3 regions of the Psychrobacillus sp. FSL K6-2365 genome follow, and region 3 is predicted to be linked to each of the others. Evidence: riboswitches for the same ligand, from Rfam matches in the RefSeq annotation. Region 3 holds a riboswitch; each other region holds the start of a gene.
The links. Region 3 has a riboswitch for S-adenosylmethionine ahead of MKY29_RS08745 (MetQ/NlpA family ABC transporter substrate-binding protein). Riboswitches for the same ligand answer to the same signal wherever they lie in the genome.
Positions count from the first base shown of each region.

Region 1: another riboswitch for S-adenosylmethionine. It lies ahead of MKY29_RS03280 (methionine biosynthesis PLP-dependent protein); the one in region 3 lies ahead of MKY29_RS08745 (MetQ/NlpA family ABC transporter substrate-binding protein).
Region 2: another riboswitch for S-adenosylmethionine. It lies ahead of mtnW (2,3-diketo-5-methylthiopentyl-1-phosphate enolase); the one in region 3 lies ahead of MKY29_RS08745 (MetQ/NlpA family ABC transporter substrate-binding protein).

Region 1 covers NZ_JBBOOO010000001.1:634,325-641,938, forward strand. Annotated here, with positions in the region: gene MKY29_RS03260 (thiolase family protein) at 1-799, shown strand, start outside; gene MKY29_RS03265 (acyl-CoA dehydrogenase family protein) at 811-1,959, shown strand; gene MKY29_RS03270 (hypothetical protein) at 2,063-2,368, opposite strand; gene metC (cystathionine beta-lyase) at 2,576-3,769, opposite strand; gene MKY29_RS03280 (methionine biosynthesis PLP-dependent protein) at 3,762-4,886, opposite strand; SAM riboswitch class I at 4,969-5,075, opposite strand; gene MKY29_RS03285 (C4-dicarboxylate ABC transporter) at 5,161-5,361, opposite strand; gene MKY29_RS03290 (TetR/AcrR family transcriptional regulator) at 5,583-6,143, shown strand; gene MKY29_RS03295 (DUF2798 domain-containing protein) at 6,195-6,710, shown strand; gene MKY29_RS03300 (TIGR00266 family protein) at 6,800-7,606, opposite strand.
Region 2 covers NZ_JBBOOO010000001.1:4,244,492-4,252,105, reverse strand. Annotated here, with positions in the region: gene MKY29_RS21565 (amino acid ABC transporter ATP-binding protein) at 1-95, shown strand, start outside; gene MKY29_RS21560 (hypothetical protein) at 119-844, shown strand; gene MKY29_RS21555 (1,2-dihydroxy-3-keto-5-methylthiopentene dioxygenase) at 943-1,476, opposite strand; gene MKY29_RS21550 (methylthioribulose 1-phosphate dehydratase) at 1,492-2,106, opposite strand; gene MKY29_RS21545 (2-hydroxy-3-keto-5-methylthiopentenyl-1-phosphate phosphatase) at 2,103-2,768, opposite strand; gene mtnW (2,3-diketo-5-methylthiopentyl-1-phosphate enolase) at 2,770-3,987, opposite strand; SAM riboswitch class I at 4,100-4,204, opposite strand; SAM riboswitch class I at 4,361-4,517, shown strand; gene mtnK (S-methyl-5-thioribose kinase) at 4,593-5,801, shown strand; gene mtnA (S-methyl-5-thioribose-1-phosphate isomerase) at 5,779-6,846, shown strand; gene MKY29_RS21525 (sugar ABC transporter substrate-binding protein) at 6,836-7,614, shown strand, end outside.
Region 3 covers NZ_JBBOOO010000001.1:1,833,729-1,841,342, reverse strand. Annotated here, with positions in the region: gene MKY29_RS08770 (VOC family protein) at 443-853, opposite strand; gene MKY29_RS08765 (PaaI family thioesterase) at 1,119-1,598, opposite strand; gene MKY29_RS08760 (carbon-nitrogen family hydrolase) at 1,668-2,444, opposite strand; gene MKY29_RS08755 (pyridoxal phosphate-dependent aminotransferase) at 2,530-3,693, shown strand; gene MKY29_RS08750 (PPC domain-containing DNA-binding protein) at 3,728-4,234, opposite strand; SAM riboswitch class I at 4,388-4,503, shown strand; gene MKY29_RS08745 (MetQ/NlpA family ABC transporter substrate-binding protein) at 4,596-5,417, shown strand; gene MKY29_RS08740 (methionine ABC transporter ATP-binding protein) at 5,475-6,500, shown strand; gene MKY29_RS08735 (methionine ABC transporter permease) at 6,493-7,164, shown strand; gene MKY29_RS08730 (enoyl-CoA hydratase/isomerase family protein) at 7,179-7,614, shown strand, end outside.

The DNA.
Region 1 (7,614 bases), 1.2 Mb from region 3:
CATGACGCGTGAGCCCATGTTTTCAAATGTAGGAAATACAAAGGTAAGTACAAAACTGAGAGAAAAATATGAAATTATCAATCAAGGACTATCGTCAGAGCGAATGGTACAGAAATGGAGTTTAACACGTGAGGAACTAGATAAGTATTCTTCTGAAAGTCATGCAAAAGCTTTGGATGCAATAGAAAAAGGTCATTTTGATAAAGAAATTGTACCAGTAGAAGTGCAGCAAGCAAATGGCTCGTTAAAAAGCTTTGCAATCGATGAAGGCCCCCGTGAAGGATCTACTGTTGAAGTACTGAGTGGGTTAAAACCTGTCTTTGATGAAAATGGAGTGATTACTGCTGGAAACGCCAGTCAAATGAGTGACGGAGCTTCTGCAGTTCTATTGATGTCTCGTAAAAAGGCAGATGAGCTAGGACTAAAACCAAAAGCCCGTATAGTAGCTCGCAGTGTGACGGGATCTGACCCAACGTTAATGTTAACTGGTCCAATAGAAGCAACGAAAAAAGTGCTTTTAAAAGCTGGTCTTACAATTGAAGATATGGACACATATGAAGTCAATGAAGCATTTGCGCAGGTACCATTAGTATGGCTTAAAGATACAGGTGCTAATCCGGAAAAGTTAAATCCAGATGGAGGAGCAATAGCTTTAGGTCATCCGTTAGGAGCTACAGGAACAAAGCTATTAGTAACAATGCTTCACAGACTAGAACGGATTGGTGGGCGCTATGGTCTTCTTGCTATTTGCGAGGGTATGGGTATGGCAAATGCCACAATTATTGAAAGAATTGAATAGGAGGTCTAGCAGTGGGAAGATATAGATTTGAGACAGATGAGCATGTGATATTTCGAAAATCTTTACAAAATTTTCTTCAAAAAGAAGCTGCCCCTAATTATGATTCATGGGAAAAGGAACGCCTAATTCCAAAGAGTTTTTGGCGGAAACTAGCCGAGATGGGGTATTTATGTCCACAGGTCGAGGAAGAATATGGTGGTCTCGGTTTAGATTTTAGTTTTGGTGTAATTATTTCAGAGGAATTAGAAAGAATCGGTTCAAGTCTTGTAGGTGTTGGATTGCATAATGATATCGTCGTTCCTTATATAGAGTCTTTTGGCACGCAAGAGCAAAAGCAACGATGGCTGCCAGGGTGTATAACTTCAGATTATATCACTGGAATTGCTATGACAGAGCCGGGAGCAGGTTCAGATTTGGCTAATATACAAACAACAGCAATTCGCGATGGAGATGTTTACGTTTTAAATGGGCAAAAGACATTTATAACTAATGGAGTTAATGGTAACTTGTTTTTAGTAGTAGTGAAAACTAATCCTACAGCAGAACCAAGACACCAAGGTATTAGTTTAGTTATTGTGGAAGAGGGGACTTTAGGATTTAACAGAGGCCGTAAGTTAGAAAAGGTAGGATTACATGCTCAGGACACTGCAGAGCTATACTTCGAGGATTGTCGTATTCCTATTTCTAATTTAATCGGAGAAGAGGGAAAAGGCTTCAGTTATTTGATGGAGAAACTACAACAAGAAAGATTAGTAGTAGCAATTTCCGCCCAAATTGCTTCAGAGGATATGCTAGAAATGACAATGGAGTATATAAAGTCTCGTAAAGCTTTTGGAAGGCCCATATCATCCTTTCAAAATACCCAATTTAAAATAGCCGAAATGGCAACAAAAATTGAGCTTGGAAAATCATTTTTGGAGTCATTAATTGAGGAGCATATTGCAGGTAAAGAAGTAGTTACTAAAGTATCGATGGCCAAATATTGGCTTACCGAAACTGCAAGAGAAATTTCGATTGAATGCATGCAATTGCATGGTGGATATGGTTATATGGAAGAGTATAAGATTGCAAGAAGATATCGGGACATTCCAGTAGCTTCTATTTACGCCGGGACAAATGAAATAATGAAAGTGATTATTTCTAAGAACCTAGGTTTATAAGGTTTGTTTGACAAAAGTAGATTACATCAAAAATAAAGCGTGACACATTGGATGATTATTTCAATGTGTCACGCTTTATTAGATTCATCTCAAGTATGTGTGCTTAGTTCCCGGCATGTCTCCATTGTGTAGGTGTTCCTGCTTTTGGACAATTAGGGAATGTAGCTCCTTCTTCTAATTCCATTTCATCGCCATCCTCATCTATATATGTGCCAGATTCAGTTACTGGTTCACCAGAATTGTGATGATGTCCTTCTGCGTGTTTCCAATAAGTTGCTACTTCCGATTCTGGACAAGAAGGGAATTTATCGCCCTTATTTAATCTTTTAGTAATTCCGGCCTCACATGTATAGGCTCCACTTTCTTCTACTACCTCATCTGTTGCATGTTCGTACTGTTGATTTCCCATTTTAAATACCTCCTTCATATTATATAACCTCTACAATCTATTTACCCAGCACAGAATGTCTAAAACACGAAGGGTATATCTAAGTAGGTTTAATATTCTTTTGTTTAGGGAGGTACAAGTAAAGCAAGATAAAAGCTATAATTGTCTTAATTTAGTGAGTTCATTGATCTATACTTTATAAGATTAAAATATTCCATATGCCAATGTTTAAATGTGTATTCCTACTTTCTCATATTGTTTTGAAGCAATTTCTAGCGCTTGTTCAAAATCAGCTATTAAATCATTAACATTCTCTAATCCGACTGAAAAACGTAGTAATCCATCTGTTATTCCGCGTTTATCTCGTTCCGACTTGGGCATCGCGGCGTGAGACATTTGAGCTGGATGGGAGAGAATGGATTCTACTCCGCCTAAACTTACCGCAAATACAGGAATTTTAACGTTTTCAACAAATGCCTTAGCGGTGGATTTATTCGGTAAACAGAAGGAAAGGACAGCACCAGCACTACTCGATTGCTTGTTATGCGTTTCGTATCCTGGATGAGTGGAAAGTCCAGGGAAAAAGACATTCTCCACCAAATCATGCCGATTTAGATAGTTTGCAATTTTTTGGGCAGACTGAGCGGATTTTTCAAAACGGACATTTAATGTTTTGATACCTTGAATGAGAGAAAATGAATCTTGCGCACCTAAAATAGCACCAAATGAGTTTTGGATAAATGCTAAACGCTTACCTAACTCCTCGTCTTTTATAACCGCAAGTCCTGCAATAATATCGCTATGCCCAGATAAAAATTTTGTTGCACTATGTAAGACGATATCAATTCCTAAATCTAATGGACGCTGATATAACGGTGTCATAAATGTATTGTCTAAGAAGGTTAAACAAGCATTGGATTTTGCAAGCTCCACGACAGCGGTAATATCAGTAATACCTAAGCATGGATTCGAAGGGGTCTCGATGTAAATCAGTTTTGTATTTGATTGCATTGCACTTGCAATTGCTTCCACATTCGTAAAATCTGCAAAACTGTGCTCAATACCAAAACGAGGCAATACTTCTGTAACAAAACGAAAGGTTCCACCGTATACGTCTTCTGTAATAACGATATGATCGCCTGAAGACAAAAGCATAAATGCAGAAGAAATTGCCGCAATTCCTGATGCAAATGCCAATCCTCTAGTCCCCCCCTCTAATTCAGCAATCGTTTTTTCGAGTGCGTCTCTTGTAGGATTTCCCGATCGACTATAGTCATAAGGTCCAAAATCATCAAAGCTTTCTTGATGGAAAGTGGAGGATAAATAGATAGGAACATTTACAGATCCAGTTTTTATCTCCGAATCTCCGCGTGTAGAGGCAACAATTATACTAGTCTCCAACGACTCTTTGTAATCACTCATTAATTATGACCTCGCTTTCTAATGTATTTAATACTTGTTTTAAATCTGCGATTAAATCTTCTACTTCTTCAATCCCAACCGAAAAACGAAGGAGACTATTATCAACTCCTCGTGCATTCCGTTCCTCTTCAGGTATATCGGCATGTGTTTGTGTAGTAGGATACGTGATAAAGCTCTCTACACCACCAAGACTTTCAGCAAATACAATCAGTCTCAAATTCTTTAGGAAAGGAGCCACCCATTCGCTTTTTTGTAAACGGAAGGATAACATTCCGCCAACTCCTGGATATAACACATCCTTAACAGCAGATTCCTTCTTTAAAAATTCAGTAATTCTTTTTGCATTTAAATCATGCTGCTTCATACGTAGATGAAGTGTTTTTAATCCTCTTATTAACAACCAAGAATCGAAAGGAGAAAGGACAGCGCCTGCAGCATTATGGTTGACTTGCAGTTGTTCACTTAGATCAGTACCTTTTGTTACCACCAATCCTGCAAGTACATCGTTATGTCCCCCAATATATTTTGTGCCACTATGGATGACAATATGGGCACCCAATTCAATAGGTCGCTGTAAATAAGGGGTTAAGAATGTATTGTCTACGATTAACAATAGATTATGCTCTTCTGCTATATCCGCAAATAGCTGTATGTCGATTTTCTGCATTAAAGGGTTAGTGGGTGTTTCGATAAATAAGGCTTTTGTATTTTCTGTTATTAATGCTTTTACTTCTTCAGCTGATTCAAATTTTGTATAAGTAGTACGGATATTATATGAATCTGCGTACTGGTTGAATAATCGGTATGTACCACCATACAAATCATCAGGAGCAATTAACTCATCTCCTGACCGAAAAAGGGATAAAACCAATTGTATTGCAGCCATACCAGAACTACAGGCAAAGCCAGCATCTCCACCTTCTAATTTTGCAATTCCTTCCTCTAAAATAGCTCGTGTCGGGTTCTTAGTTCGTGTGTAGTCGTATCCTGTAGACTGCCCAATCCCATTGTGTTTGTAAGCTGTGGAGAGATAAATAGGGGGATTTACCGCCCCGGTTTTTTCATCACTATGATTTCCCAATTGAACTAACTGTGTATCAATACTGTTTTTTGTCATAAGTATTCATCCTTTACAATTAAAATAAAAAAGAGGATTCTCTAATAAGAAGAGAACCCTCAAGTAAATATCGAAGTTTGTCTTCTTATCTTCAAGACGTCATACGTCTATTGGAATTAGCACCATACCTAAGCGTGGCTGGTTGCTGAGACATCTAAGGGCCAATCCCTCCGTCTCTCTGGATAAGAAAAAATATATGAAATTATCAAAATTTTAAATTTAAATAATCTTAACACTTAGTGGCTATTAATACAATACGTTTTTTTGTTTCAAGTTATGACATAAATGTCAGTATTAAAACAATTACTCCGAGTATTAAAGATATCCATCCCACAACTAACTTGTGAGAATAAGCTAAAGCTACGAGCCCTAATAGAACTGCACCTGCACCTAGCCAAAGGGGAGCATAAAAGAAACCAAGTACCCCTAAGACTATACCTAACAAACCAACCCATAATCCTGTAGAAGAATCCAACATCCACACCTCCCATCCTATAATGTAGGAACACCAAGAAGAAAAGTCCCTTTACATATTATATGAAGGGTATAGAGGAGGGGCATAAACAATCTGCAGATTCATTGCAGAGATAGGCCATTATGCTGGTCTTTTATTAAATAGACAAAATATTAGAATGTAGCTTAAAATTTGTTATAATTACAAACAGACCCGTTGGTATGTTAGGAGGAAAAATAGCTATGGATACTAAATCACTCTTGATTGAAACTGCTACAATTCTTTTTCAGGAAAAAGGTTACAAAACTGTAGGACTCAATGAAATTTTAAAAGCTAGTAATGTTTCAAAGGGTGCCCTTTACCACCACTTTCCAGATGGCAAAGAAGAACTCTTGATAACTTGTTTACACGCTCTAAAAGAAGACATAACCACAGATATTGAAGCTATTTTTAGTAAGCATCTTACAACTAAGGACGCCATAATTTCAACGATTGATACTTTAATAAATAGCTTTGAAAAAAGAGGTACTATTACTGGCTATACATTTAGCAGTATTGTTAGTGAAATGGCAACAATGAGTGAACCAGTTCGCAAAGCGTGCAGTGAGTTATATGAAAATATTGAACGCATCTACTGTGCTAAGCTATTATCCGATGGCTTTTCGGATGAAACAGCTGCCTCTGTATCGTTATTGTTGACTGCTTCGATTGAAGGGGCCATGATGCTTTGTTTAACGAAACAATCTACGAATCCTTTAAAAACAATTGCAGAACTATTACCGAACTTGTTGGAGAAGCTATAAAAATGGAATTTAAAGCGAAGGTCTTTACTAAACTTTGAGAGGAAGAAAAAAATGCATCAAGAAAACAGACTACCAAGAAATGCAAAGGAAGGCCTATTATTCGGCACAATTATCTCAACACTTACGGTTATATTCATGACCTCCTTAAATATCATTCTCTCTTTTGGAGAATTTAACGGAGAAGTTGCTTTAACCATCTTAAAAGCGCTACCGATTATTTGGGTTATTGTTATGATCATTGAACCAACTATTTTTGGGCGTATTGCAGAAGCTTTAGTTAAAAAATTCACTAAGCCTACGGATAGCTTCAACTCCAAAATTTTATTCCGAATTCTTTTTACCGTATTAGGGATGTCTGCAGCTATGACACTTATTGGTGATATTGTAGGAAATGGCTTTAGAATGGAAATCTTCAGCAACTGGTTAACGAATTGGCCGCGTAACTTCGCAATCGTACTTATTGCAGAAAGCTTAGTAATTCAACCTATTGCCCGTTTTGCAATGGTAAAATTACATGAATCTCAGGATGGCAAAGCTCAAGCAGAAGCTGTTGTAAGTACAAAATAACTAACAAAAACGCTCAGACATATTTTGTCTAAGCGTTTTTTCTTTTCACTATAACTAAAACATCAGCAGACATTGTTCAATGTCTGTTTCTATTTTCCACCCAGTAGGTCAAATAATCCTCCTGCTATACTGCCTTCACCTTTTGAACCACCACCTGGTGTTTGAGGGGCAGCAGCAAATACTTTACTAGCTAATCTGCTAAATGGAAGTGATTGGATCCAAACGGTACCAGGACCACGAAGGGTAGCGAAGAATAATCCTTCTCCACCAAATAAGGCTGTTTTAACTCCCTTGACCATTTCGATATTGTAATCTACATCCGCAGTCATTGCTACGAGACATCCAGTATCTACTCGTAAAACCTCTCCTTGCTGTAGTGATTTTCTATGAATAGTTCCCCCTGCATGCACGAAAGCTAGGCCATCACCCTCAAGTTTTTGCATAATGAAACCTTCACCACCAAAGAAACCTGCACCTAGCTTACGTTGAAATTCAATGCCAATCGTAACCCCTTTAGCTGCTGCTAGAAATGCATCCTTTTGACAAATAATTTTTCCGCGGTATTGGCTTAAGTCCATAGGAATAATCTTTCCAGGGTAAGGTGATGCGAAGTAGACATGTTTTTTGCCACTACCAGTATTGGTGAATGTTGTCATGAATAAACTCTCTCCAGTAAGCATACGTTTACCTGCACCCATTAATTTACCCATAAGTCCGCCACTGCTACCACCCGATCCTGATGAGCCATCGCCGAAAATAGTTTCCATTGAAATACCGTCTTCCATCATCATTAAGCTGCCTGCTTCTGCAACAACAGTTTCTTTTGGATCCAATTCAATTTCTACAAATTGCATATCGTCTCCATATAGTTTGTAGTCTATTTCATGGTTATTCATAATCTTGC
Region 2 (7,614 bases), 2.4 Mb from region 3:
AAGGAGTAATTGCTGAGGAAGGAACGCCTGAACAAATCTTTAACAATCCAAAGGAAGATCGAACAAAGGCTTTCTTAAAACGAACATTAAGCTAACAACAGCATGGGGGAATCGATAGGTGAACCTTTTCAATCTGATTAAAAAAGATCAGGAATACTGGCTTGTGGATCAACTAAAAGTATCTTATGTTCCAAACATTGATTACTTAATTGCATTTGATAAAATATTAGCAGAGTGGAAAGAAGAAAAAGTAGCATATTTATCACTATTAATAGATGAAGAGAATGAGGACTGGATCTTCAAGCGTCGGTTTAAAAAAGTGTCTTCTATTGTAGAATACACAAAGACATTGGAAGGACCATTTATAAGTTCTGGTAGCTTTCAAGTACAATCTCTTTCCGATAGTCATATGACTGATTTGGCTTTTGCTACATTGTACGATTCATGTAGGAGTGGTTCAGCTAACAAAAATAATATATTTACTATCAATCAAATAATGGAATCACTTGAAAGTGAAATAGGTGTTAAGTGGCGAGACCATTGCTTTATCTTTTCTCAAAATGCAATGAACTACGGTATTAGTATTCCACATATTGAACAAGGGACTACTGATGAGGGAAGAATGTTTTACTTTGGGGTTGTACCAGAACAACGATGCAAAGGATACGGAACGATATTTCATGCTATTTCATTAGAACTCTTGGAAAATTTTGGTGCGAAGGTATATGTGGGAAGCACAGATACAAATAACAAGCCCATGAGACGTATTTTTGAGGCTAATGGATGTATATTACGAGATATAAAAGGAATTTACCGAATAGACATAAAAAAGTGGAATTCATAAAATGAGTCCACTTTTTTTGTTTTAGAAAGAAATAGCCGCAGAAGCAGTAATTGACTACCTTATCGTTATTCATTTATTCCTAGGGTAAGTAGGTATTTTTATTGTTCTACTACTTCATCTTGGTAAACTGGAACCCATCCCTCTGTTGTTACAAAAATGCGAACAGCAACAACTTTACGATCCTCAGATAATGTGAAGTAGTGTGTAATATTCTCGGGCACAGATATCAAATCACCAGGTGAAAGATGAACTTCAAAGTAGCGTTCATCCTTGCCTTGTATGATGAAGACACCGTGACCACTTACAATATAACGAACTTCATCGTCGGTATGAAGGTGCTTTCGTTCGAAATTTTTTAACAGTTCGTCTAGGTTAGGGTTAGAGTCAGATAGAGAAATAATATCGGCGGACTGGTACCCGCGACGAGTTGAGATGTCGTCTATTTCACTTTTGAAAGCTTTTAGAATCTCTTGCTTTTCATCGTCGTCTAAGTTAAATTTTTCACGAAGGTTTTCTGGTAACTTGTCTATATCCCAATGTTCATAAATTACTTCCTGACTTTCTAAAAATGCTTCTACCTCGTTTTGTGCTTCAATTGTTTCACTTGTTTCTTGGATTTTAATAATAGCCATCAAGAATCTTCCTTTCTATTTTAAGTGTATTTGGTGTAATGCTAATTGATACTGAAATAAAAACTCACAAGCTTCTAGTAATTTTTTTGCCTCAAACCCATCTTTTCCCCAAACAGTTATACCATGGTTACGAATAAGGATTACTCCTTTGTCAGCAGAAATATAAGTTGTAAACACTTCCGCAAGTTTGGGAATATGAGCGTAGTTAGGAATAATTGGTATGGAGAGTATTGCATCTTCTTCCCACATACCAAAAGCTTTAATGAGTTCAATGCCTTGAAAATCTACTGAACCTTTATCACCGTACAACTCAGAGATAACGTTATTTGCAACTGTATGGATGTGAAGACTGCAAGCAGCATTTGTTTCTCGATATATTGCACAATGGAGTAATGTTTCAGCAGATGGTTTTAAAGGAGTATTTTCTACTGGTTTTCCAGTAGCATCAACAAGCAAAAAGTCTTCCGATGTCCTCTTTTTTTTATCTTTACCACTTGCAGTTACTAGAAACTCCAAAGGATTATCACGTACTTTAATAGCGAGGTTTCCACTAGTTCCCATAAACCAATCTCTTGCAGCGAGTTCATCTTTTATGTCCGCAAGTTCATCCCATTTATCTTGTAATGTCATAATTTCACGCCTAACCTAGCGTTCATAATGTCTATCACATCGTGGAAGTTTTCAAAAGGTTCATAGGGAATATTTAATTCCTCACACTTTTCGATTAAGAAATCCCTTGCAATAATGATATCTCCTAATTTTGCCGCTTCTAAATCGGTAATGGAATCCCCAATTACAACACTCATAGCATCTTGGTCAAGAAGTGTACGAATAATAGATGGTTTACAACAACCACATCCTTGGCTAGTACATTGTTCATCACAACTATGTGGAAACTCAATGTGAATTGTATCCTTAGAAAAATCGGATACATTACAATAAACTCCTGCAAATGGCCTGAAAGGTTCTAGTAGTTCATGGACGAAAAAGTCTATACCACCACTTACGATGTAAAGTGGGATGTTATGATTTTTTGTAAAAGATACAAATTCACTAAAACCATCGCGGATGACAGCCTGTTCAAGTACAAAAGAAATAATTTCATCTTTTGATTCAATAGGGAGGAGAGAGAACATCTTTGCTACACCATCTCGTATGGAAATACGTTGACTTAAAATATCCTCTTTAATTGGAGTCCATTCGGGTGGAGCGAATTTTTCCATGATTGCCATAATGTTATCTTGATTGGTTATAGTTCCATCGAAGTCACAAAAAACTACAAGTTTACTCATATTATAACCCCCATAATTCAAGTGCAGTTTTTAACTCACTATGTTGTTTTGCTGCTTGTACTAATGGAATTTCTTCTAAAACAGCTGTTACTGCCTGCCTAAAAGCCAAACCGCCCCCAGTTGCACCGGCTGGATGACCATGTATACCACCTCCAGCATTAATAATGCTATCGATTCCATAGTCATTCATTAAAAGGGGTACGAGACCCGGGTGAATGCCTGCAGATGGAACTGGAAAGCTTTGTTTAACTTTACTGGCTTTTGTTAGTTCTTCACCTAAAGAAAGAGCTATAGACTTTTCTAGTGCAACACTGCCATAAGGAGAAGGGAATAATGAAAAGTCTGCTCCTGCATAACGAGTAAGTTTTCCTAGAACAAGTGATGTTGAAACTCCATAATATGCTGAGGAAGTGAATGCTCCACTATAAGCTGGATGTGCCATAAGTGGCAATTGAATTTCATCGTCTTCTGCTAACATCTGAAGGGCATCTAATCCGTAAGTATGAACATTAAATAAAAGTGCATCTGCCCCAAGTTCTCGGGCTTTTTTGGCCTTATCTTTTAATTCAAATGTACGTCCTGATAAATTTACTGCATATAAAGTACGATGTCCTGTCTCTTCATACACCTGTCTCAATACTTCTCGTCCAGTAGCAATACGTGATTCAAAAGAAGTTAGTGGATTATCAAATAGGATTTCGTCATCTTTTACAAGGTCAACTCCACCATATGCCTGTTGTTTAAGTTGTTCTGCTAAATATTCTATGTCTCTTCCAATGACTCCTTTGAATATGCTCATGATTAGCGGACGTTCATAAACTCCTAATTTTTCTCGAACACCCTTAATGCCAAAGCGTGGTCCGGGGAAATGGGACAAAAGATTCGTATCGAATTCTAAATCTAATAACTTCACTTCACCGTCTAGGGATAGTTTGCCATAGACCGTTGTTAATATTGCTGGAATATCAGTAGAAAAATTTGCAGCAGGGTAGAATATTTTAATTTCTGCTTTTATTTTTTCAGGGTGAAAGGGGTGCTGGATATCCTTGGATTCGGTAACGGATATTACATTTCCTTTATGTTTTTTTAACTGTTCTTGTTCTAACAAAGCTAAGTCAGTCCAAGAACCAATAGTCAATCCAAGTGCAATATCTTCTGCCTTTTTTTCAAAAGAGCCAGATTTTCCATATAGTTGATAGTGCGCAGTGATTCCGCTCATTTTTTCACTCCTAACTAAAATAAATGCGCAAGCGCCTATGTAGCCCAGACTAGCGCTGACCAGATAACATAAAAAACCTCTTCAAATAAGAAGAGGTTAATAGTTTAACAACTTCTTATTTCTCAGCCTTTTGGCTGCAAGAATTAGCACCGTGTTCAAAAATGAATCGGTTGCCGGGTATCATAGGGCTTGTCCCTCCACCTGCTCTAAATAAGAAAAATATTCAGTTGATGTTTAATAAATTATATTGATTATTCCATGCAATAAAACTTCTGTCAACAAGAAAATTAAAAAGTATATATATTCAAAATACTGTTGACATAACTTTTTCTATTATGCTAGGATTCTAATCAAACATCATACTTGTACCGCACTCTTATCAAGAGCAGGCAGAGGGATAATGGCCCGATGACGCCCAGCAACCGACCGTAATACCGTTGTGAGACGGGGCGCTTTATGCGCCGGAATGTAAGATTCCGTAAGGCACGGTGCTAATTCCATCAGAAAGTTTACTTTCTGAGAGATAAGAGGTTCAGAATCTCTTATTCTTGGCCTCTTTCTTTTGGAAAGAGGTTTTTTATTTTGAGAATGAAAGGAAGAATTAAATGGCGGTAGTAGCGACAAAACAATATCAATTATTAACACCAGAATCTGCAATTTCTCTAGCAAGCGAATTATCTTTGTTCCCGAATACAGCTAAATTAACTTGCGAAGAAATTGGTGATGGAAATCTAAATTATGTTTTTCTTATAACAGATCAAACGAGTGGCAGTGGAGTTATTATTAAACAGGCCTTGCCCTATGCAAAAGTAATAGGGGAAAGCTGGCCGCTAACTCTAAAAAGGGCAAAAATTGAAGCTAGTGCCTTAAAAAAACATGGAGAATATGCTGCCGATCTAGTTCCAAAAGTCTATGAAACGGATGAAAATTTAGCTATCACAGTCATGGAAGATTTATCTCATCTCACAATCGTACGTGAAGGATTGATAAAAGGTGAGTCCTACCCTAAATTATCGACAGATATAGGGAACTACCTAGCTCTAACACTTTATCATACTTCTGATTTTGCTCTTCACCCCTTTGAGAAAAAAGCGCTTGTAATAGAATTTTCAAATCCGGAATTGTGTAAGATCACAGAGGATTTAATCTTTACCGATCCTTTTTTTGACCATGAAACAAATGACTTTGAACCTGCATTACAAGTCGAAGTAGAAGCAATCTGGAACAACAAATTATTAAAGCTTGAAGTGGCAAAATTAAAAAGAAGTTTTTTAACCGAAGCGGAAGCCTTGCTGCACGGAGATCTCCATACAGGAAGTGTTTTTGCGAGTGAAGTAGAAACTAAAGTGATCGATCCAGAGTTTGCTTTTTACGGTCCTATTGGTTTTGATATAGGATTGTTTTTAGCAAATTTAATAGTCCAATCTATTACCAGAGAAGGCAAACAACGTGATGTCATACATGGTCATATACGAAACACTTGGACCACTTTTTCTACTAAATTTGCAGGTTTTTTGGAACAGAGTGAATTCGATTCATTTAAAGATATAGAGGGATACAATGCATTTTTGCTAGAAAAAATATTCCATGATTCACTAGGATTCGCAGGCTGTGAGCTTATTCGTAGAACAATTGGACTCGCACATGTGAAAGACTTGGACAATATTGAAAACGAAAAGAAACGAATTTTACTAAAAAAACAAACTCTAAAAACTGGAGAAAGATTAATAGTGAGTCGTCAAGAAATAGACTCAATAGATGCAGTAATTGAGTTGCTAGGAGAAATTATTTATGAGTATTCCATTATCGATTAAGTGGGATGGTAAGCAGTTAGTAGTCTTAGATCAACAGAAACTTCCTCATGAAATTGTCTATATAAAACTTGAAGCACTCAAAGATGTTTACGAGGCGATTATTACCTTGAAAGTTCGTGGTGCCCCTGCCATTGGTATTACGGCAGCATATGGATTAGCTATTGAGGCCCAGGGCTATAAAACAAATTCGATGATAGATTTTCTAGCATTACTAAAAAAAGATGCAACATATTTGGGTGAATCCCGGCCAACTGCTGTCAACTTAGTTTGGGCACTTGACCGTTTGTTGACAATAGTGAGTTTAGTAGATAGTGTTTCGGATGCAAAGCAGATATTAATTGAAGAAGCAATAGTAATTCACAAAGAAGATGAGGAGTCCTGTCGGAATATTGGTGAATTTGGACTTTATTTACTAGGTGATAAAACCAAGGTAATGACCATTTGCAATGCGGGTTCTATTGCCACTGCAAAGTATGGTACTGCTTTAGCTCCGTTTCATCTAGGAAAGGAACTTGGCAAAGAGTTTGAAGTATTCGCATGTGAAACTAGACCTGTCTTTCAGGGGGGCAAGCTGACAGTGTGGGAGCTGCAGCAATCAGGAGTCGATGTGACACTTATAACTGATAGTATGGCTGCACACACAATAAGTGCAAAGGGAATAGAAGCAATTATTGTTGGTGCAGACCGGATAGCAAAAAATGGAGATACAGCAAACAAGATAGGAACTCTTAACTTAGCTATTCTTGCTTTCGTATATGGAATTCCATTTTATGTGGCAGCACCATCCTCTACATTTGATTTATCCATAAATAATGGAGTAGAAATTCCAATAGAAGAAAGGAAGGCAGAGGAGATTACACTTATTAACGGCAAGTCTATTGCTCTATCAAATACAAAAGTTTTCAATCCTGCTTTTGATGTGACACCAGCTAAATATATCACTGCCATTATAACGGAAAAAGGAATTATTTATCCAGATTATTGTGATAATATTTCCGCTCAATTAGCGAAATCAATTGAAAAGGAGAAAATTAATGAAAACTAATAAGTATTGGTTGTTATTCACGATTTTGGTTATTGGAGTATTGTTAGGTGCATGTCAACCAAAAGCTGAAGGAGAAGCAAGTACATCATCTAGCAGTAAGGGAGAGGCTTCAGAACATCCGCTAACTGGTAAAAAAATTGCATTAGTTATGCAACAAAATTTAGGGACATTTTCAGCTCAATATATTGAAGGTGTAAAAGAGCAGGTAGAGAAATTTGGTGGAAATGTAACAGTGTTTACTTCTGAAGGGGATTTATCTAAAATGGCCTCCAATTTAGATGCCGCGGTGAATCAAGGAGTAGACGGTATATTAATAGATCACGGTACAAAAGAAGCACTGAACCAAGGAGTAGAGAATGCAGTAGCAAAAGGGGTTCCGGTTGTCGCATTTGATGCAGGAGTAGAAGTCGAAGGGGTAACCTCTTTAGAACAAGGTGATGAAAAAATGGCTAAAATGACGCTAGAGAAGCTAGCGGTAGATTCAAATGGTGATGCGAATATCGTAAAAATATGGGTAGCAGGTTTTGCGCCGATGGAAAGACGACAAATAGCGTATGAGAATTTTCTAGGAGAGAATCCAGGGATTAAAGAAATTGCAACATTCGGTGCAGCCACGCAAAATACAGCTTTAGACACTCAATCACAAATGGAAGCGGTATTAAAAAAATATCCAAATAAAGGTGAAATAACTGCAGTTTGGGCTGCTTGGGACGAGTTTGCAAAGGGTGCAGTTAGAGCGATAGAACAAGCAGGACGTACGGATATTAA
Region 3 (7,614 bases):
TGAATGTTTTAATCTTAAGGATTAGCTTGATAATAAATAGAAAATCAAATGAAACGTACTTAATTTCGAACTATTTATTTCAATTTCATAATGAAGTGATTATCAGTAAATTACGTGCCCCATTTAAATAATTCAACTTTAAATAAACAATATTATGGCCGACCAACTATGGTACCGTTGAGCACATTGTTAGTCTAACTCCAACGACCACGGCACATCACAGACTGGCGCACTCTATACCAGGAGCACTCATGAGTGATTAATCCTACTCTGATTATGGCACCAGTCCAATCTCATTTTTATTATGTAATTTTATAGATCTTGAAAGCTTTTTAATTTTAACTCTGTTCCTCAAGATCTTCATAATTTACGACAAAAAAGCTAACACCATGTGCTAGCTTCCTCAATCGTATAATGTAAGTTACTTTGTCTTTAGGATAAATTAATTCATTGAACTTTCATCCATGAAAAAAAGCTCCCAAAGATGCCCGTCAATATCCTCAAAACTCCACCCATACATAAAACCATGGTCTTGTGGTTCCATTGAAGGTTTTCCACCTGCTTCTAAAGCCTTGTTTACAATCTCAACGACTTTTTCTTTACTATCAACAGATAATGCCAATATTGCTTCGTTACTTGTTGTAGAATCGGAGATTTCTTTTTTCGTAAAAGTCTTAAAATGTTCTTCAACTAACAACATAGCAAATATATTATCATTAATAATCATGCTTGCTGCAAGCTCATTGGTAAACTGAGCATTGAATTCAAACCCCAATTTAGAGAAAAACGCCTTAGACTTATTTAAATCTTTTACTGCTAAATTTACGAATATCTTATCAGCCTGAAACCCCATGATACTCACCTCTACTATAGTATTGTCATTCACTTTATAATTCTCTATTCCACAAATGAATTCCTTCCAAGAATAAAAATATTTTATAGAATCCGTAATGCGACATAAGTGGCTAGCTTTTCTTCTTCAATTAATCTGCTGTGCTTGTTAAAGTGAATATTTCAATACCACCTCACGGAAAATCAACACTTTCTTTTTAACATAGCCAAAATAAAAAAGAACCTGCTAATAAAAACAATTTGTTTATTAGCAGGTTCTATATAATTTATTGTTTCCCAAAAGATGCAGGCATTAGAACAGCGATCACTTCACCACGAGCGCAGAGAACTTCTCCTGCAAATACTTCTGTAGTAACTTTGAATTTTTTAGGATGAATTTCTTCTACCTGGCCAATTGCTTTTAGAACAATTTTCTGCGGAGTTGGTTTTAGGAAATCTACATGCAAGGAACCAGTAACAAAGCGAGGTGGTGTTTCTCCACTACCTGGTTCAAATCCATTCTTTCGATGTAGAGCAAGCGATGCAGAACCTGTACCATGACAGTCGACTAATGCCCCAATTAGCCCGCCATATACGAAACCAGGTATCGCTATATGCTCTTCCTTCGGTTCATAAATAGTTACTGTTTGCTCTCCATCCCATACTGTACGAAAGTGATGCCCTTCTTTGTTCATTCTCCCACAACCATAGCACCAAGCAAAATCCTCCGGGTACTCATCTTGAATCGCGCGAATTATTTCTACCATTTTAATTCCCCCTTTAGAAAACCATACAAAAAAGCTATCTGTACGTCAATACAGATAGCACTATATCTTTTAATATAGGTCCACTCTACGGTCTTTAAAAACCGGAATCCTTTTTCTTACTTCTTCCACATCATCCATGTTTACATCTACTAAACCTATTGTTTCTTCATCAGCTCCAACCCAAAGAACCTCGCCCCATGGTGCGATTACCATCGAATTTCCGTTAAATGAATTGTTAGGATCTTCTCCGACCCGGTTTACTGCAACGATGAAACATTGATTTTCAATCGCCCGAGCTTGTAATAATATTTTCCAATGATCAACTCTAGTAGCCGGCCATTGAGCAGGTACAAAAATAATTTTCGCTCCTGCCAATGAATGGGCACGGAACCACTCTGGAAAACGCAAATCATAACAGATAACGCCACCCATTTCGACATCATTCAGCGTGAAGATATTTTTGCTTGTTCCTGCCTCTAAGTATAGATGCTCATCCATTAATTTAAACAAATGCGCTTTATCATATTCAGCAATCAGCTCTCCAATATTATTTACTACGTACATCGTATTAAAGAAATGATTGTTTTTTTTTGTTGAAACGGAGCCTCCAATAATATGAATATGTAACTCACTAGCTAACCGAGTTAGGAGATTTTTAGTTTCTTCTCCGTTTATATCAGCTGTTACTTCAAGGTTTGTTAAGTCATAACCAGTATTCCACATTTCAGGCAGTACGACGATTTCTGCATTTAACATCGCTGCTTTCCGAATCTTTTCTTCTACTTTTCTAAAATTTTCTTTTGGGTTACCAAAAGCTATATTTAATTGGACACATGCAATTCTCATTTTTGACACCCCTATAGACATAATAATAAAAAGGTTATAAGATTTGACTAACAAATGCAACTTATTAGAAAACGAGGTTACGAACATGGAATTTTCAAACCGTTTAAAAAATCTACCTTCACAGTTTTTTGCTACACTAGTAAAAAAAGTTGGAGACGCAGTTTTAGAAGGTAGAGATGTGATTAATCTTGGACAAGGTAATCCTGATCAGCCTACTCCTGAGCATATTGTACAAGCACTGCAGGAAGCGGCAGCCAATCCATTAAACCACAAGTATAGTCCATTTCGTGGAACTGGAGAATTTAAAAAAGCGGCAGCCAATTTCTATAAACGAGAATATAATGTTGACATTGACCCTGAAACTGAAGTAGCGATATTATTTGGCACTAAAATTGGCTTAGTAGAGCTCCCGTTGGCACTGATGAATGAAAATGATTTAATGCTACTTCCTGACCCAGGCTATCCTGATTATTTATCTGGGGTAGGACTTGCTAATGTAGCGTTTGACACGATGCCATTACTCAAGGAAAATAATTTCCTTCCTGATTACAGTTCCTTAACAGAGGAGCAAAAACAAAAAGCTAAACTTATGTACTTAAATTATCCAAATAACCCCACTGGCGCTATCGCTAATTTAGACTTTTTCCAAGAAACTGTTTCGTTGGCAAAAGAAAAGGACATTGCCATTGTCCATGATTTTGCATATGGTGGAATAGGTTTTGATGGAGAGAAGCCAATTAGTTTCTTACAAGCTGATGGTGCAAAAGACGTAGGTATTGAAATGTACACATTGTCCAAAACGTATAATATGGCTGGCTGGAGAGTTGGTTTTGCTGTTGGGAACGCTAAAATTATTGAAGCTATAAATATAATTCAAGACCACTTATTTGTTAGTCTCTTCCCTGCCGTACAGGATGCTGCAACGGTTGCACTCAATAATAGTCAAGAATGTGTAAAGGAATTAGTGGATTTATATGAGAGCAGACGAAATGCTCTTATTGAATCTTGTAACAGTATTGGTTGGCAGGTGAATGCACCAAAAGGTTCCTTTTTCGCATGGTTACCTGTTCCCGATAATTTTACAAGTGAAGCTTTTGCTGATTTACTTTTGAACGAAGCCGATGTAGCAGTTGCTGCTGGTAATGGGTTTGGTGGATACGGCGAAGGGTATGTTCGCGTGGGTTTATTAGTGGATGAAGTTCGATTAAGAGAAGCAATTACACGCATTGGAAAGCTTAATTTATTTTAAAAAAGTGCAGCCCATTAATATAGGGCTGCAATTTTCATTTATGTAGATGATTAGGTTTTTCTTTATTCGTTTCTACAGGATAAAACTGATTAGCTCCTGTTTCTTCGTCAAACTGTCTCTTAAACTCCATATCAACAGTTTCTGCCAACACTAGGTCTACTGTAATAACAGGATTTTCACCTTTAATAAAATGACCACCAAAAATATTGCCATTTTGGTCACATATTGTACCGTGGAAATGCGTTTCAAATTGATCATCTCTTTGGCATACAACTCCTGTACCCTGCAAGAACTCAATTGGCCCCTCTTTCACAACAAGATTATTGTATCCTACACCTATAGGGGAATCTTCATTTGGTACTAAATACACAAATCCACATCTTTGAAAACTACCAAAACAACTAAGAATTGTAGCGGATTGAATTCCATTTACTTTACACAATTCCTCTATCCCTTCCAGCAGATCAGTTCCATAAACTAAACGTGCGCTCACTATCTTCCCTAGCTGCCCTACAGCATAATTTGCTCTAATTTTTGACAACGCTTACACACTCCCTATGTATAATTATTTATTGTTATTAAACATAAACTAATTCGAATGATATATGCAACTATAAAAAAAGTCTGTTGACTTTAATAATTTGATGTAGTAAATTATATTTTATGAACTGTTGGAAAACTTAATAGCTGATATCTCTTATCAAGAGTAGCTGAGGGACTGGCCCTATGAAGCTCGGCAACCATCCATATATTTTTTGTATATGGAAAGGTGCTAAATCCTGCAAAACATTTTGTTTTGATAGATAAGAGAGGACAAACGTATGTATGCGCCTCTCTTTCTACTGGAAGAGAGGCTTTTATATTTATACAACGTTCTTAATAATTATTCGGAGGAATGACAAATGAAAAAGATTGGTTTTTTATTATCAACGGTATTATTAACTGGAACTCTTGCAGCTTGTGGGTCTGACGCTGCGTCAGAAGCTAAAGCAATCAATGAAGACAAAATAGTAGTAGGAGTAACTGCCGGACCACATGAACAAATTGTAGAAGTAGCTGCAGAAGTGGCAGCTAAAGATGGTTTAGAAGTAGAACTTAAAGTATTCTCTGATTATATTCTACCTAACACTGCATTATCAGAAGGTGATTTAGATGCGAATAGCTATCAACACGAACCTTTCCTAGACACGTTTAACGAGGATCACAGTACTGACTTAGTACCAGTAGGAAAAACAATTTTAAATCCAATGGGTGTATATTCAGAAAAATATAAGTCAATTGATGATCTACCAGACGGTGCAACTTTTGGTTTGCCAAATGATCCAACGAATGGCGCGCGTGCACTATACATTTTAGAAGAACATGGCTACATCAAAATTAAAGAAGACAAAAGAGAAACAGCTAGTATTTATGACATTGAAGAAAATCCAAAAAACCTGGAATTTATTGAACTAGAAGCTGCTCAAATACCAAAACAATTAAGTGAAGTAGATGCAGCTGCCATTAATACGAACTTTGCACTTGAAGCAGGAATTAGCCCAAAAGAGGACTCTATATTATTAGAATCTTCTAACTCACCTTATGTAAACTTTGTGGTTGTTCGTGCGGAAAATAAAGATGATCCAACGATTCAAAAATTTGTAAAAGCATATCAATCGGAAGAAGTACGAAAGTTTATCGAAGAAGAGTTTAAAGGTTCTGTATTAGCTAGCTGGGACGAATAATGGACTTGAAAACGTTACCGACTTCGGTAGCGTTTTCTTTAGAAAGGAAGATAGTAAATGATTGAGTTAGAAAATGTATCGAAAGAATTTAAAAGCAAGAGTGGAATAGTAAAGGCAGTAAACCAAGTAAATATTCAGGTAAATAAAGGAGAAATTCATGGAGTCATTGGATATAGCGGTGCTGGTAAAAGTACACTGATTCGATGCGTAAATTTACTCGAACAGCCAACGGAAGGCAAAGTTTTTATTAACGGTGTTGAACTTACTTCCCTTCCCCTCCCTAAATTGCGTGAAACCCGCAATAAAATTGGCATGATATTTCAAGGATTTAATCTATTAAAAACAGCAACTGTTTATGATAATATCGCCATTCCACTTAAGCTACTTGGATATAATAAAGCGCAAGTAAAAAAACGAGTGGATCAATATTTAGAAATAGTTGGATTAACTGACAAGCATACAAACTATCCAAACCAGTTATCTGGTGGCCAAAAGCAGCGTGTTGCAATTGCCCGTGCACTAGCGCAGGAACCCGAAGTATTGCTTAGTGATGAAGCAACAAGCGCACTGGACCCAGAAACTACTGATTCCATATTAGATTTGCTTCTAAAGATAAATCGAGAATTAGGTATTACTATACTTTTAATCACGCATGAAATGAATGTCATTCAAAAAATTTGTGATCATGTATATGTCATGGAAAATGGAGAAATTGTTGAACAAAATACAGCTATTAATCTATTTACTAACCCTACACACCCTACAACTAAAAAGTTTTTAAATACAATAAGTCAGCGTAATTTATCCACTTCTTTAATTTCTCAGTTAAATGTTACGGGTGCAGTCACTCGCTTAACATTTGTCGGAGAAAGCACTGGAAAACCTTTATTAGCTGAAGTAAGTCAAAAATTTAATGTCCAACCGAACATATTAACTGCCAATATTATCGAACTTAAAAATGGCATTGTCGGAAATATAGTGGTCCATTTAATTGGCGACAAGGACCAGGTTAGAAATGCTATACACTATTTAGATTCTCAAGGTGTAGCAACGGAAGAACTGGAGGGACAGTCTCATGAGTAGAATCGATCAATTTATAGAACAATGGCTACCGATTATTGGTGAGTCTGTTGTACAAACATTTCAAATGGTGGGTATCTCCCTATTTTTCTCTGTATTAATCGGGATTCCATTAGGTATTTTAATCGTCCTGACTAGACCTGGCCAGGCATTAGAAAACAAATTTATATATCAAATTACTAATTTAATCATAAATATTGTACGTTCTGTTCCCTTTATCATTTTACTATTTTTCATAATTCCTTTTACAAGATTAATAGTTGGAACAACTATTGGAGTTCAAGGCGTTATCGTGCCATTAGTAATTTATACAGCACCATATATTGCTAGACTAATGGAATCTGCTCTTTTGGAAGTGGAAAATGGTGTCATTGAGGCTTATACCGCTATGGGTATTAGTACACGCGCAATCATTTGGAATGTCTTACTTCGAGAAGCTCGACCTTCTATCGTTTTAGGATTAACCATTTCAACGGTCAGCTTAATCGGTGCTACAGCAATGGCAGGTATGGTTGGTGCAGGTGGTTTAGGTGACTTGGCATATCGTTTCGGACATTTACGTTATGAAGTTGATGTAATGTATGCAACAGTAGTAATTTTAATCATCCTAGTACAAAGTATTCAATCTATCGGAAATCGTATTGCAGCAAATATTAAAAAAGACTAGCAGGAGGCGAACTTATGACGAATCTTTTATATGTGGAACGAAGTGGATCAATCGCAACACTTGTATTTAACCGAGTGGATAAGAAAAACTCATTCTCCCTTGCTATGTTCAAAAAGCTCGGTGAAACATTAAATGATTTAGAGAATGATCAGCAAGTTAAATTGTTAATCCTTAAAGGTGCAGATGAAACTGCTTTCTCCTCTGGTGCAGATATAACAGAGTTTCTAGAAAATCGCTTTTCTGCCCAAAAAGCAAAGGATTATAATGATGCAACACTTGAATCAATTGAAAAATTATATCGTTTCCCCAAACCTACTATTGCCCTTATTAAGACATTAGCAATTGGGGGTGGATTAGAACTTGCTAATTCCTGTGACTTCCGATTCGCATCTTCTGGTAGTAAGCTTGGTATAACCGCTGCAAACATCGGCATTATTTATAACCTTGTAA